DNA from 2 places in the Streptomyces sp. NPDC088147 genome. Region 2 is predicted to be linked to the other one. Evidence: predicted binding sites of a transcription regulator. Region 2 holds the regulator's gene; the other holds the start of a gene.
What was found. The regulator HrcA, encoded in region 2, represses chaperone genes, less so after heat shock. The targets are predictions, from matches to a motif close to TTNGCACTCNGNNNNNCNGAGTGCNAA.
Positions count from the first base shown of each region.

Region 1: the regulator HrcA is predicted to act here: its motif matches at 2,629-2,655, upstream of groES (co-chaperone GroES).

Region 1 covers NZ_JBIUSY010000007.1:460,672-468,142, reverse strand. The annotation lists gene ACIOGX_RS25670 (SAM-dependent methyltransferase) at 1-1,080, opposite strand, end outside; gene ACIOGX_RS25665 (polysaccharide deacetylase family protein) at 1,164-2,150, shown strand; gene ACIOGX_RS25660 (hypothetical protein) at 2,147-2,599, shown strand; gene groES (co-chaperone GroES) at 2,802-3,110, shown strand; gene groL (chaperonin GroEL) at 3,203-4,828, shown strand; gene ACIOGX_RS25645 (SDR family oxidoreductase) at 5,045-5,818, opposite strand; gene ACIOGX_RS25640 (MOSC domain-containing protein) at 5,872-6,567, opposite strand; gene ACIOGX_RS25635 (LysR family transcriptional regulator) at 6,649-7,471, shown strand, end outside.
Region 2 covers NZ_JBIUSY010000002.1:435,399-442,869, forward strand. The annotation lists gene ACIOGX_RS07200 (SpoIIE family protein phosphatase) at 1-268, shown strand, start outside; gene hemW (radical SAM family heme chaperone HemW) at 433-1,665, shown strand; gene ACIOGX_RS07210 (DUF3097 domain-containing protein) at 1,842-2,666, opposite strand; gene ACIOGX_RS07215 (MBL fold metallo-hydrolase) at 2,700-3,428, opposite strand; gene hrcA (heat-inducible transcriptional repressor HrcA) at 3,603-4,619, shown strand; gene dnaJ (molecular chaperone DnaJ) at 4,620-5,756, shown strand; gene ACIOGX_RS07230 (nitronate monooxygenase) at 5,912-6,991, shown strand; gene ACIOGX_RS07235 (16S rRNA (uracil(1498)-N(3))-methyltransferase) at 6,988-7,471, shown strand, end outside.

The sequences.
Region 1 (7,471 bases), on a different contig from region 2:
GTCGGCCGTGATGTACGCGATCGTCTCGTCGATCAGCCCGCCGTCCAGGTCCTCGGCGACCTCGGCGACCAGATGCGCGCGGATGACGGCGCCGTCCGGCTCGTACAGGAAACGGCCGACCGGCCGGACCGCCGGGTCGGGCAGACCGCGGCCGGTGAGGGTGGCGCCGGAGGGCAGGAGGGTGGCGCGGCGCGTACCGGGGACGATGCTCTCCTGGCCCCGGCTCCCGACTCCGGCTCCGTTCCCTTCATCCCTGTGGCCGTGCCCGTTCGCGTCCCCGCGCCCGCGTTCACCCTCGCGCCGGTGCCAGAGCACGGCTTCCTTCACGTCACCGCCGTCCGAGATCCACTCGGCCTCGAAGTCGTCCGGGATCAGTTCGTGCGGGATGCCGGGCGCGATCTTGACCGCGCCCGCGCCGGTCCCGCGTACCGCGTCGACCGCCCAGGACAGCGGCGGTGAGTACGCCTCCGGATCGAAGATCCTGCCCCGGCCGCCGCGCCGCGCGGGGTCGATGAAGAGGGCGTCGGCCCCGGTCGTGTCGTACTCCAGGACATCCGCCCGGGTCACCGCCACGGGCGGGCCGTCCGGCGCCAGGGTGCGCACGTTGGTGAGGGCGATCTCGCAGGTCAGCGGGTCGAGATCGACGCCGGTCACGGCGAGGCCCGCGCGGGCCAGCTCGATCGCGTCGCCGCCGATGCCGCAGCAGAGGTCCGTGACGCGTGCGTCGGGTGCGAGCGCGCGGAACCGGGCGGCCCGGTGGGCGGCGACGCTGCCGCGCGTGGCCTGCTCGACGCCGTTCGGCGTGAAGTACATGCGGTACGCGTCCTCCGCGCCGAACTTCGCCACCGCGCGCTGCCGCAGCCGCGCCTGCGCCAGCGCCGCCGACACCAGCTCGGCCGGGTGCTCACGGCGCAGCCGCGTGGCGAGGGCGAGTTCCTGGGCCGGGTCGTGGTCGCGCAGTTCGGCGAGCAGGGCCTGTCCCTCGGCGGAGAGGAGGGGCGCGAGGAGCGGCGTGGGAGGAGCCGGAACGGGAGGGGGCGAGGCGGCGGGAGAGGAGGCGCGGTCGGTCACCCGGTCCATTGTGGGCCAGCCGGGGGACGGTGCGCGCCGGGGCGGCGGTGTCGGGCGACCGGAGGCTCCGCGCGCTGACAGGATGCGACGCCATGCAGCTAGTACGACAAAAAGAAGAAACGATCATGCAAGCCGCATACCGTGCACCGGGATGCGGACGATGGCGCGGCCGTACGGTCCTGGTCACACTGCTGGTCGCCGCCCTCGGCTCGGGATGCGCCGCCGGATCCGGCGAACCTGCGAAGTCCTCGCACGGCGCGTCCGCCGCCGGGAAGCCGGGCCAGGCCGCCGGGGCGCCGCGCGAGCTGAAGGCGGCCGAACTGGACGCGCTCTACGCGCCCGAGAACGTACGCCGCACGCAGGCCGTGCGCGCGGTCGCGGCGAAGAAATGGGGGCTCGCGAGCACTCCCCTGCCCGCGCCCCGGCCGCCCGCCGTCAAGCCGGAGATCAGCACGCGCGAGGGCTTCGAGGTCGAGGGCGGCGAGGACCTGCCGCCGCTGTTCACCACCGTCCCGGTCGACGGCAAGAAGGTCGTCTTCCTGACGATGGACGACGGCTCGGAGAAGGACCCCGAACTGCTGCGGATGATGAGCGAGCTGAAGATCCCGTACACCGCTTTCCTCAGCGATTACGTCATCAATGACAACTACGGCTACTTCACGCAGATGCGGGACCGCGGGGTCGCCATCCAGAACCACACCCTCAACCACCCGTACATGCCCGGCCTGTCGTACGAGGAGCAGAAGCACGAGATCTGCGGCCAGCAGGACCTGCTGGAGAAGAACTACGGGAAGCGGCCCACGCTCTTCCGGCCGCCGTACGGCAATTACAACGCCGACACGCTGCGCGCCGCCAAGGAGTGCGGGATCAAGGCCGCGCCGATCTGGGCGTCCGAGGCGTATCCCGACCACATGGAGTGGCGCGAGTGGGACCGGGACATGCACCCCGGCGACATCATCCTGACCCACTTCCGCGGGCGGGACGAGTGGAAGGGCAGCATGCCCGACATGATCCGCCACGTGATGAAGGTCGTCACGGACAAGGGATACGCCGTCGGCAAGCTGGAGGACTACGTATGAGACCCGCGCACCGGCTGCTGGCCGGGGTGCTGGCCGCCGGTGCGCTCCTCGCGGCCGGCTGCGCGCAGTCGGCCGACGCGATGGACCCGATGGACCCGATCGAACGGCTCGGCCGCAAGGCGGCGCAGGGGGTGAGCCCGCACGACTCGGATCCGTCCCGGGTGCCCGTGCCGCTGCCGGGGCCGGGCCCGGGATCGATGACCCCGTCCACGGACCCGTCCTCGGACGCGCACATGGACCCGTCAGGGCCGGGCGCTCCCGTACGCCCCGTCTGCGGCCTGCACGAGATGTCGCCCCCGCCGCCGCCTGCACCGCCGCTCGCGCACCCGCTCGCGCCGCCGTCCCCGCTGCTGTCCACGTCCGAGCCGCCGTCGCCACCACTCCGGCACTGCCCCTCGGTCCTGCCGGGTTCGTACGGAACCCCTGCCCCCGGAGGTGCGTTTCCGTAGGTGGGAAAGATCCGCCACGACCGCGCTCATTGGCACTCCGCTTGACCGAGTGCTAATCGCAGTCATAGTCTCAGGTCTGGCACTCCCCACTGGAGAGTGCCAAAGCGCGACTGGCAGGTCCGGCACCCGCGACGACGGATCTATCTGGTCGCCACCCTCAGACAGTTAACCCCGTGAGATCTCCGAAGGGGGAGGTCGGATCGTGACGACCGCCAGCACCAAGGTTGCCATCAAGCCGCTCGAGGACCGCATTGTGGTCCAGCCGCTCGACGCCGAGCAGACCACGGCCTCTGGCCTGGTTATCCCGGACACCGCCAAGGAGAAGCCCCAGGAGGGCGTCGTCCTGGCTGTGGGACCGGGCCGATTCGAGAACGGCGAGCGGCTTCCGCTCGACGTCTCCGTCGGCGACGTCGTTCTGTACAGCAAGTACGGCGGCACCGAAGTGAAGTACAGCGGCGAGGAATACCTCGTCCTCTCGGCTCGCGACGTACTCGCGATCATCGAGAAGTAATTCACCTAATTGCTTTTGGACTGCGCCCCTGGCCCCCCTGCGATTGCCGGGCGGACAGGGGCGCAGTTCATTGAGAGGACAGAGAAGCTCCCATGGCGAAGATCCTGAAGTTCGACGAGGACGCCCGTCGCGCCCTCGAGCGCGGCGTCAACAAGCTTGCCGACACGGTGAAGGTGACGATCGGCCCCAAGGGCCGCAATGTCGTCATCGACAAGAAGTTCGGCGCCCCGACCATCACCAACGACGGTGTCACGATCGCCCGCGAGGTCGAGATCGACGACCCGTACGAGAACCTCGGCGCCCAGCTGGTGAAGGAGGTGGCGACCAAGACCAACGACATCGCGGGTGACGGCACCACCACCGCCACCGTGCTGGCCCAGGCGCTGGTCCGCGAGGGCCTGCGCAACGTCGCCGCGGGCGCTTCCCCGGCCGCCCTGAAGAAGGGCATCGACGCCGCGGTCAAGGCCGTGTCCGAGGAGCTCCTCGCGACCGCCCGCCCGATCGACGACAAGTCCGACATCGCCGCCGTCGCCGCGCTCTCCGCCCAGGACGAGCAGGTCGGCGAGCTGATCGCCGAGGCGATGGACAAGGTCGGCAAGGACGGTGTCATCACCGTCGAGGAGTCCAACACCTTCGGTCTGGAGCTGGACTTCACCGAGGGCATGGCCTTCGACAAGGGCTACCTGTCCCCGTACATGGTGACCGACCAGGAGCGGATGGAGGCCGTCCTCGACGACCCGTACATCCTGGTCCACCAGGGCAAGATCGCCAGCATCCAGGACCTGCTCCCGCTGCTGGAGAAGGTCATCCAGGCGGGTGGCTCCAAGCCGCTGCTGATCATCGCCGAGGATGTCGAGGGCGAGGCGCTCTCCACCCTCGTCGTCAACAAGATCCGCGGCACGTTCAACGCCGTCGCGGTGAAGGCCCCCGGCTTCGGTGACCGCCGCAAGGCCATGCTCGGCGACATCGCCACCCTCACCGGTGCGACCGTCATCGCCGAGGAGGTCGGCCTCAAGCTCGACCAGGCCGGTCTGGACGTGCTGGGCTCCGCCCGCCGCGTCACCATCTCCAAGGACGACACGACCATCGTCGACGGTGGCGGCAACTCCGCCGACGTCGCCGGGCGCGTCAACCAGATCAAGGCCGAGATCGAGTCCACGGACTCCGACTGGGACCGCGAGAAGCTCCAGGAGCGCCTCGCGAAGCTGGCCGGCGGCGTGTGCGTGATCAAGGTCGGCGCCGCCACCGAGGTGGAGCTGAAGGAGAAGAAGCACCGTCTGGAGGACGCCATCTCCGCGACCCGCGCCGCGGTCGAGGAGGGCATCGTCTCCGGTGGCGGCTCCGCTCTGGTGCACGCCGCCAAGGTGCTCGACGGCAACCTCGGCAAGGAGGGCGACGAGGCCACCGGTGTCGCGGTCGTCCGCCGCGCCGTGGTCGAGCCGCTGCGCTGGATCGCCGAGAACGCCGGCCTTGAGGGCTACGTCATCACCTCCAAGGTGTCGGAGCTGGACAAGGGCCACGGCTTCAACGCCGCGACCGGCGAGTACGTCGACCTGGTGAAGGCCGGCGTCATCGACCCGGTCAAGGTCACGCGCTCCGCCCTGGAGAACGCCGCGTCCATCGCCTCGCTGCTGCTCACGACCGAGACCCTGGTCGTCGAGAAGCCGGCCGAGGAAGAGGCCGACGCGGGTCACGGCGGCCACGGCCACAGCCACTGAGGCACAGAAGTCCTGCCGGACGAACGCACCGAGGCCCGGCACCCCTCCGCGGGGGTGCCGGGCCTCGGCGCGTTCCGCGCGCTCCGGCGGCGTCGACCGGCGGCGTCGACCGTCAGGCCGTCGACCGGCGGTGTCGACCGGCGGCGTCGACCCGGCGGTGTCGACCGGCGGAGCGAGCCGCTGGAGGCCGGCCGCGGTGGGGTCCGCCGGCGGCGCCTACGACGGGCCGTACTTGCGGCCCGTCTTCGAGCTGATCCCGCCCAGCAGCCCGCGCGGAGCCAGCTTCACCGCTCCCATCAGCGCCTTGTAGCGCGGATCCGGTACGGACACGGTCTTTCCGCGCGCCAGGTCCGCCAGCGCGGCGGCCACCAGCTTGTCCGCGTCCAGCCACATCCAGCCCGGGATGTTGTCCGTGCCCATCCCGGCCCGCTCGTGGAACTCGGTCCGCACGAAGCCGGGGCACAGCGCCATCAGCCGCACCCCCGTCCCGGCCAGATCCCGCGCCGCGCCCTGGGTGAACTGCACGACCCAGGCCTTCGAGGCGCCGTATGTCCCGCGCGGTACGAACGCCGCCACGGACGCCACATTGACGACTCCGCCCCGGCCGCGCGCCTTCATCCCCGGGACCGCCGCCGAGGTCAGCCGCAGCACGGCCTCGCAGTGCACCTTCAGCATGGTCAGTTCATCGGCCATCGAGACATCGAGGAACCGTCCCTTGTTGCCGAACCCCGCGTTGTTGACCAGCAGATCGACCGGCTGCTTCCGGTCCGAGAGCCTTCTCTCCACCGAGGCGATCCCGTCGTCGGTGGAGAGGTCGGCGGTCAGCACCTCGGCCTCGATGCCGTGCCGGTCGTGCAGTTCGGTGGCCTGGACACGCAAACGCTCGGTGTCGCGGGCCACGAGGACGAGATTGTGGCCGTCCGCGGCCAGCCGTCGAGCGAAGGCGGCGCCGATCCCCGCTGTCGCGCCGGTAATCAAAGCAGTCGTCATAGGCAGGCACGTTAGTGCCTGCGCGGGCGGACCCGGCGATGCCCGGGAAAGGGCTACTTCGCGGCGTTTCCCGCCGTGTCCCCCGCGCCGTACTTCTCGACGTACTCCCGCGCCGTCCTCAATTCCCCGGCGTGCAGGGCGTCACCGGCGGCGAGGACCAGGGGCAGCAGCTCCCGCTCGGTGGTGGCGGCGCGGAAGGCCAGGGCCACCGTCACGTCATGGTCCGGCCGGTGGACGATCTCGATCGGATCGCCCGCGCGGATCTCGCCAGGGGTGATGACCCGCAGATAGGCACCGGTCACGGCCTGCCCGGTGAACCGCCGCACCCAGCCCTTCTCGCCGAGCCAGCCCTGGAACGTACGGCACGGAATCCGCCCGCTCGTCGTCTCCAGCACCACATCGGCGCCGATCCGCCAGCGCTCGCCGATCCTGGCGCCCATGACGTCCAGACCGGACGTGGTGAGGTTCTCCCCGAAGGCACCGTTGGCCAGCGGTCGCCCCAACTCCCGCTCCCAGAAGTCCAGATCCTCCCGCGCGAACGCGTACACCGCCTGGTCGGAGCCGCCGTGGTGGCGCAGATCGCAGACCGTGTCACCGGCGACCCCGCTCGCGCCCTCGCCCCTGGGCCCGGGGTCCGCCACCCGTACGGGACCGTCCGTCGGACGCTTGTCGATGCCGGTGACCCCGCCCGGACTGTCCGTGTATTCCACGGCCGTCGGCCGCCCCACATTTACGGTCAGAAGCTTCATACGCGCCACGTTATCCGCCCCCATCCCAAACGTTCCACCCGTAATTGAGCATTACCCCAAAGCGTCGCTTATAGTCGAAGGGTGATCGAAGCCCGGCATCTCCGTGTCCTGCGCACCGTGGCCGCCACCGGCTCCTTCTCCGCGGCGGCGCGTGAGCTGGGCTGTACGCAGCCGGCCGTCAGCCAGCAGATGAAGGCGCTCGAATCGTCCGCGGGCACCCCCCTGATCGTGCGTACCGGCCGCGAGATGCGGTTGACGCAGGCCGGTGAGGCGCTCGTGCGGCACGCCACGGGCATCCTCGCCGGACTCACCGCGGCGGAGGAGGAGATCGCGGCCATCGCCGGGCTGCGGGCCGGCCGGGTCAGGCTGGTGTCCTTCCCCAGTGGCAGTTCCACGCTGGTGCCGACCGCCCTGGCCGCTCTGCGCGCGGCCCATCCGGGCACGCGGGTCTCGCTGGTCGAGGCCGAGCCGCCGAGTTCGGCGGCGATGCTGCGCGACGGCGAGTGCGATGTGGCGCTGGCGTTCCGCTACGGGGGCTCCGACGCCGAGTGGGACGACCTCGCCGTACGGCCGCTGCTCGTCGACCGGCTCGTCGGTCTGGTCCCCGAGGGGCACCGGCTCGCGGACGCGGGTACGGTCGCGATCGCCGAGCTGGCCGCCGAATCATGGATCGCGGGCTGTCCGCGCTGCCGTACCCAACTGGTCGACGCCTGCGAGGCGGCGGGATTCACGCCCCGGATCGACTTCGCGACGGATGACTATCCGGCCGTGATCGGCCTGGTCGCGGCGGGGCTGGGGGTGGCGGTGCTGCCGGAGCTGGCGATGGAGTCCGTACGCACCGAGGGCGTCCGTGTGCTGGCGGTCGAGCCGTGTGTCCACCGGGAGATCGTCGCGCTGACACTGC
Region 2 (7,471 bases):
GCTCGGGGTCGTGGAGAAGGTCGCGTACGAGAGCAGCACCTTCGACCTGGAGCCCGGCGACACCCTGCTCTGCGTCACCGACGGCGTCACGGAGCGCCGCTCCGGCCGGCGGATGCTCGACGACGGAGACGGCCTGGCGCGGGCCCTCGCGGGGTGCGTGGGGCTGACGGCGCAGGGCGTCGCGGAGCGGATACGGCAGACCGTGCACGACTTCGACGAGACACCGCCGGAGGACGACGTGGCGCTGCTGGTGCTCCAGGCGACCTGAGCGGGACGCGTCCCGTACGCGACCGGGACCCGGGTGGACCGGCGCCGACCGGTCCACCCGTCGACCGGTGCCGACCGGTGCCGGCCGGTCCACCTGTCGACCGGTTCCGACTGGTGTCGGCCGGCGCCGGCCGGTCCACCTGTCGCGTACGGGACACTGGGGGTATGCCTTCCGCACTGCCCGACGGTGACCCCATGCCCGAGACCGGCGCGCTGCCCCCGCACGCCCTCGCGGGCGCGGCGGACCGGCCCCTCGGCTTCTACCTGCACGTTCCGTACTGCGCGACCCGCTGCGGCTACTGCGACTTCAACACGTACACGGCGACCGAGCTGCGCGGCTCGGGCGGTGTCCTGGCCTCCCGTGACAACTACGCGGAGACGCTCGCCGACGAGGTCCGGCTGGCCAGGAAGGTGCTGGGCGACGATCCGAGGCAGGTCCGCACGGTGTTCGTCGGCGGCGGTACGCCGACCCTGCTCGCGGCGGCCGATCTCGTACGGATGCTGGGGGTGATCCGCGACGAGTTCGGGCTCGCGGACGACGCCGAGATCACCACCGAGGCGAATCCGGAGTCCGTGGATCCGGCGTATCTGGCGGCCCTGCGGGAGGGCGGGTTCAACCGCGTCTCCTTCGGGATGCAGAGCGCGAAGCAGCACGTACTGAAGGTCCTGGACCGTACGCACACCCCCGGACGGCCCGAGGCGTGCGTCGCGGAGGCGCGCGCGGCGGGCTTCGAGCACGTGAACCTCGATCTGATCTACGGCACGCCGGGGGAGACCGACGACGACTGGCGCGCGTCGCTCGCGGCGGCGGTGGGGGCCGGGCCCGACCATGTCTCCGCGTACGCGCTGATCGTGGAGGAGGGCACCCAGCTGGCCCGGCGCATCCGGCGCGGCGAGGTCCCGATGACGGACGACGACGAGCACGCGGACCGGTATCTGATCGCGGACGAGATGCTGGCGGAGGCGGGCTTCTCCTGGTACGAGGTGTCCAACTGGGCGACCTCGGAAGCGGCCCGCTGTCTGCACAACGAGCTGTACTGGCGCGGCGCGGACTGGTGGGGCGCGGGTCCGGGCGCCCACAGTCACGTCGGGGGCGTGCGCTGGTGGAACGTGAAGCATCCGGGCGCGTACGCGGCGGCGCTGGCGTCGGGACGGTCGCCGGGCGCGGGGCGGGAGATCCTGGCGGCGGAGGACCGCAGGGTGGAGCGCATCCTCCTGGAGCTGCGGCTGTCCGACGGCTGCGATCTGTCTCTGCTGGCCCCCGCGGGGCTGGCGGCGGCGGGGCGTGCGGTCGGGGACGGGCTGCTGCGGCGGGGGCCGTACGAGGAGGGGCGGGCGGTGCTGACGCTGCGGGGGCGGTTGCTGGCGGACGCGGTGGTCAGGGACCTGGTGGACTGACGGCGGCGCGCGTGACACGGGGTACGGGCACGGCGCGTGCCCGCACCGCACCCCGTGGCGTGTGCGGGCGGCGACCCCGAAGCGGACGCGAATCGGTCCGCGAACCGGCGGGCTCCGCCTGCCCGCACCGGCGAACGATGTCGCCTACGCGGCGGGCCGGGACGGGCACGGTCCCGTCACACGTCACCGCCGGCGGTGACGAAGTCGATCAGTTCCTCCACCCGGCCCAGCAGCGCCGGCTCCAGGTCTCTGTACGTCCGTACCCGCGAGAGGATGTGCTGCCACGCCGCCCCCGTGTTCTCCGGCCAGCCCAGCGCGCGGCACACGCCCGTCTTCCAGTCCTCCCCCCGCGGCACCGCCGGCCACGCCGCGATGCCCACCGAGGACGGCTTCACCGCCTCCCAGACGTCGATATAGGGGTGCCCCACCACCAGGACGTCCGCGCCGGTCACCGCGGACGCGATACGGGACTCCTTCGAGCCCGGTACCAGATGGTCGACCAGGACGCCGAGCCGCGCGTCCGGGGCCGGGGCGAACTCGGTGACGATGGCGGGGAGGTCGTCGATGCCGCCCAGGTACTCGACGACCACGCCCTCGACGCGCAGATCGTCGCCCCACACCTTCTCGACCAGCTCGGCGTCATGCCTGCCCTCCACGTAGATGCGGCCCGCCCTGGCCACGCGTGCGCGGACCCCGGGGACGGCCACCGAGCCGGAGGCGGTGCGGGCCGGGCGGGACGGGGCCGCCGTCGCCGGGCGGACCAGGGTGACCGGCCGGCCCTCCAGCAGGAAGCCCGCGGGCAGCAGCGGGAAGACCCGGTGTTTGCCGAAGCGGTCCTCCAGGGTGACCGTCGGACCCTCGGCGGTCTTCTCGCAGCGGATCACCGCGCCGCAGAAGCCCGTCGACACCTCCTCGACCACCAGATCCGGCTCGGCGGGCACCTCCGGGGCGGGTGCGGACTTCTTCCACGGGGGCGTCAGATCAGGGCTGTAGCTGCGCATTCGCAAGACGATAGGCCGGGCGCGGCACGGGCGCTACGACTCCCCTGCACGCGCGGCCAGCGCGTCCCGCTGCGCCCGGACGAACGCCGCGTCCACCACCGCTCCGTGCCCCGGCACATACAGCGCGTCCTCGCCGCCCAGCGCCAGCAGCCGGTCCAGGGCCGCCGGCCAGCGCGCGGGGAGTGCGTCGGGGCCCGCCTGCGGCTCGCCGGACTCCTCCACCAGGTCGCCGCAGAACACCACCGGAGGGGAGCCCGGCACCAGCATCGCGAGATCGTGGGCGGTGTGACCGGGCCCGGCGTTCACGAGCACGACCCCGAGGCCGCCCAGGTCCAGCGTCACGTCCCCGGAGACCGCGTGCCGGGGCGCCACCAGGAGACCGACCGCCTCGGCGGCTTCCCCGGCGGCGACCCCGTGGCGCACGGCGTCCTCGTACAGGCCCGTCGCGTCCCCGGTCAGCAGCTCGGCCACGCCCGCGGCCCCGTATACCTCGGCCCCGGCGAACGCGGCCGTCCCGAGCACATGGTCGAAGTGCGGGTGGCTCAGCGCGATATGGGTCACACACCGGCCGCCCAGGGGCATCCGGGCCCGGATCCCGGCGCCCTCGCGGAGCGTGGAGCCCGTGTCGTACAGCAGTGCCGCGTCGGAGCCGACGGCCAGTCCGGTCGTCGCGTCCCACCCCGGCAGCCGCAGCCGCCCCACCCTCGGGGCGAGACGTTCCCATCCGGACTCTTCCCAGGGGATGTTCGTGGGCACGTTCATACCGGGACGCTACGGGACGCTACCGGCAACGACCAGCGCGATGCCGGGGTAGCGTGGTCGGCTGCTCTTGCTAGCGGTGTACCCCACGGCCGTACACTGGCTGGGGGAGTGCTGGCACTCCTCCAGAGCGAGTGCCAAAGCCGGAACGACGGACGAGAGCTGGAGGTGTGCGCGATGCTCAGCGAACGCAGGCTGGAGGTGCTGCGCGCCATCGTCCAGGACTATGTCGGGACGGAGGAGCCGGTCGGCTCCAAGGCGCTCACCGAGCGGCACAAGCTCGGTGTCTCCCCGGCGACCGTCCGCAACGACATGGCGGTGCTGGAGGACGAGGGCTTCATCGCCCAGCCGCACACCAGCGCGGGCCGTATCCCGACGGACAAGGGATACCGGCTCTTCGTCGACAAGCTGGCGGGGGTCAAACCCCTGTCCTCGCCGGAGCGCCGTGCCATCCAGAACTTCCTGGACGGAGCCGTCGACCTCGACGATGTCGTGGGCCGTACGGTACGGCTGCTGGCGCAGCTCACCCGGCAGGTCGCCGTCGTCCAGTACCCCTCGCTGACCCGCTCGACGGTGCGGCATGTGGAGCTGCTGGCGCTGGCGCCCGCCCGGCTGATGCTCGTCCTGATCACGGACACCGGACGGGTCGAGCAGCGCATGATCGACTGTCCCGCGCCCTTCGGCGAGACCTCGCTGGCGGACCTGAGGGCCCGGCTCAACAGCCGGGTGGTCGGGCGTCGCTTCGCGGACGTCCCGCAGCTGGTGCAGGACCTGCCCGATTCCTTCGAGCAGGAGGACCGGGGGACCGTCACCACGGTGCTCGCGACCCTGCTCGAAACCCTGGTCGAGGAGACCGAGGAGCGGCTGATGATCGGCGGTACCGCCAACATCACCCGCTTCGGACACGATTTCCCGTTGACCATCCGGCCGGTGCTGGAGGCGCTGGAGGAGCATGTGGTGCTCCTCAAGCTGCTCGGCGAGGCCAAGGACCCGGGCATGACCGTACGTATTGGGCACGAGAACGCCCACGAGGGACTCAACTCCACGTCCGTCGTCGCGGTCGGCTACGGTTCGGGCGACGAGGCAGTCGCCAAACTCGGCGTGGTCGGACCGACCCGCATGGACTACCCCGGAACGATGGGAGCGGTACGCGCAGTGGCACGTTACGTCGGACAGATCCTGGCGGAGTCGTAAGTGGCCACGGACTATTACGCCGTACTCGGCGTGCGCCGCGACGCATCTCAGGACGAGATCAAGAAGGCATTCCGCAGGCTCGCCCGCGAGCTGCATCCGGATGTCAATCCCGATCCCAAGACGCAAGAGCGCTTCAAGGAGATCAACGCCGCCTACGAGGTGTTGTCGGACCCGCAGAAGAAGCAGGTCTACGACCTCGGCGGCGACCCTCTCTCGCAGAGCGGAGGCGGGGGCGCGGGCGGATTCGGAGCCGGTGGCTTCGGCAACTTCTCCGACATCATGGACGCGTTCTTCGGTACGGCGTCGCAGCGCGGCCCGCGGTCGCGGACGCGGCGCGGCCAGGACGCGATGATCCGGCTGGAGATCGACCTCAACGAGTCGGCCTTCGGTACGACCAAGGACATCCAGGTCGACACGGCCGTGGTCTGTACGACCTGTTCGGGCGAGGGCGCGGCGCCGGGCACCTCGGCGCAGACCTGTGACATGTGCCGCGGCCGCGGTGAGGTCTCGCAGGTCACCCGGTCCTTCCTGGGCCAGGTCATGACCTCGCGGCCGTGCCCGCAGTGCCAGGGCTTCGGTACGGTCGTGCCGACGCCGTGCCCCGAGTGCGCGGGTGACGGCCGGATCCGGTCCCGCCGTACGCTCACCGTCAAGATCCCGGCCGGGGTCGACAACGGCACGCGTATCCAGCTCGCGGGCGAGGGCGAGGTCGGGCCCGGCGGCGGTCCCGCCGGTGATCTGTACGTCGAGATCCATGAGCTGCCGCACGCGGTGTTCCAGCGGCGCGGAGACGATCTGCACTGCACGGTCACCATCCCGATGACCGCGGCGTCGCTGGGCACGAAATGCCCGCTGGAGACGCTGGACGGGCTGGAGGAGATCGACGTACGTCCCGGCACGCAGTCGGGTCAGTCGATCCCGCTCCACGGCCGGGGCATCACGCATCTGCGGGGCGGCGGCCGGGGCGATCTGATCGTGCACGTCGAGGTGATGACCCCGTCGAAGCTGGATCCGGAGCAGGAGCGCCTGCTGCGGGAGCTGGCGAAGCTGCGCGGCGAGGAGCGGCCCACCGGCCAGTTCCAGCCCGGCCAGCAGGGGCTGTTCTCGCGGCTGAAGGACGCCTTCAACGGCCGTTGACGGTACGGGTTTCGGCGAATGGCCCGGGGACCGCTCCCCGGGCCATTCGCGTGGTCCCCCGGCCTGACGCCCGTGATCCGCCGCGCATTCCTCTGTCACATGCCCGACGCGGCACCGATTCGTAGCTGTCATACAAGGCATGGCACGATGCCTGCATGTCCTCCGCACTGACCGATCTCTGCCGGTATCCGATCGTGCAGGCCCCCATGGCGGGCGGCGCCTCCTGTCCGCAGTTGGCCGCGGCCGTCTCCGAGGCCGGTGGTCTCGGGTTCCTCGCCGCCGGGTACAAAACGGCGGACGGCATGTACGAAGAGGTCAAACAGTTGCGCGGGCTGACCGCCCGGCCCTTCGGCATCAATCTCTTCATGCCGCAGCCCCGCTACGCCGACCACGCGGCCGTGGAGGTGTACCGCAACCAGCTCGCCGGTGAGGCGACCTGGTACGAGACACCGCTCGGCGACCCCGACGCCGGACGGGACGACGGCTACGAGGCGAAGCTGGCGATACTGCTCGACGACCCGGTGCCCGTCGTGTCGTTCACCTTCGGCTGCCCGACCAGGACGACGCTCGACGCCCTCGCCCAGGCCGGGACGTACACCGTGGTCACGGTGACCACCCCCGAGGAGGCCCAGACCGCGCAGTGGTCCGGCGCCGACGCCGTCTGCGTCCAGGGTGTCGAGGCGGGCGGCCACCAGGGCACGCACCGCGACGACCCGGCCACCGACGCCGCGGGCATCGGGCTGCTCTCGCTGGTGACCCAGGTCAGGGAGGCCGTACAGCTGCCCGTCATCGCCGCCGGCGGGCTGATGCGCGGGGGCCAGATCGCGGGGGTGCTCGCGGCGGGCGCGGACGCGGCGCAGCTCGGCACGGCGTTCCTGGTGTGCCCGGAGTCCGGCGCGCACGCGCTGCACAAGCAGGCCATGACCAACCCGCTGTTCGTACGGACCGAGCTGACCCGGGCGTTCTCCGGGCGCCCCGCGCGCGGGCTCGTGAACCGCTTCATGCGCGAGCACGGCCCGTACGCCCCGCCCGCCTATCCCGAGGTCCATCACCTCACCTCCGGGCTGCGCAAGGCCGCCGTCAAGGTGGGCGACCCGCAGGGCATGGCGCTCTGGGCGGGACAGGGCCACCGCATGGCCCGCGAGCTGCCCGCGGGACAGCTGGTCGAGGTGCTGAAGGGTGAACTCGAAGCGACCCGAGCCTCGTTGATGCCGGGCCTGGGCAACGTCTCGTGACCGCCCCTGTCTTCGTCACCGAGGGCGGCGGACTGCGGATCGGTACGGTCACCCTGGACGGCCCGGAGGGGCGGCACGCCGTCTCCGTACGGCGGTTGCGCGTCGGCGAGGAGATCGTGCTGACGGACGGCGCGGGCACCGGCGCGTACGGGACGGTCGCGGCGGTCGAGGGCAAGGACCGGCTGGACGTCGCCGTCACCGGGGTACGGACCGAGCCGGAGCCCATGCCCCGCATCACCGTCGTCCAGGCGCTGCCCAAGGGCGACCGCGGGGAACTGGCCGTCGAGACGATGACCGAGACCGGCGTCGACGCGATCGTGCCGTGGCAGGCGGCGCGCTGCATCACGCAGTGGAAGGGCGACCGGGGCGCCAAGGCGCTCGCCAAGTGGCGGGCCACGGCGCGCGAGGCGGGCAAGCAGTCGCGCAGGCTCCGCTTCCCCGAGGTCACGGACGCGCTGTCGGCCAGGCAGGTCGCGGCGC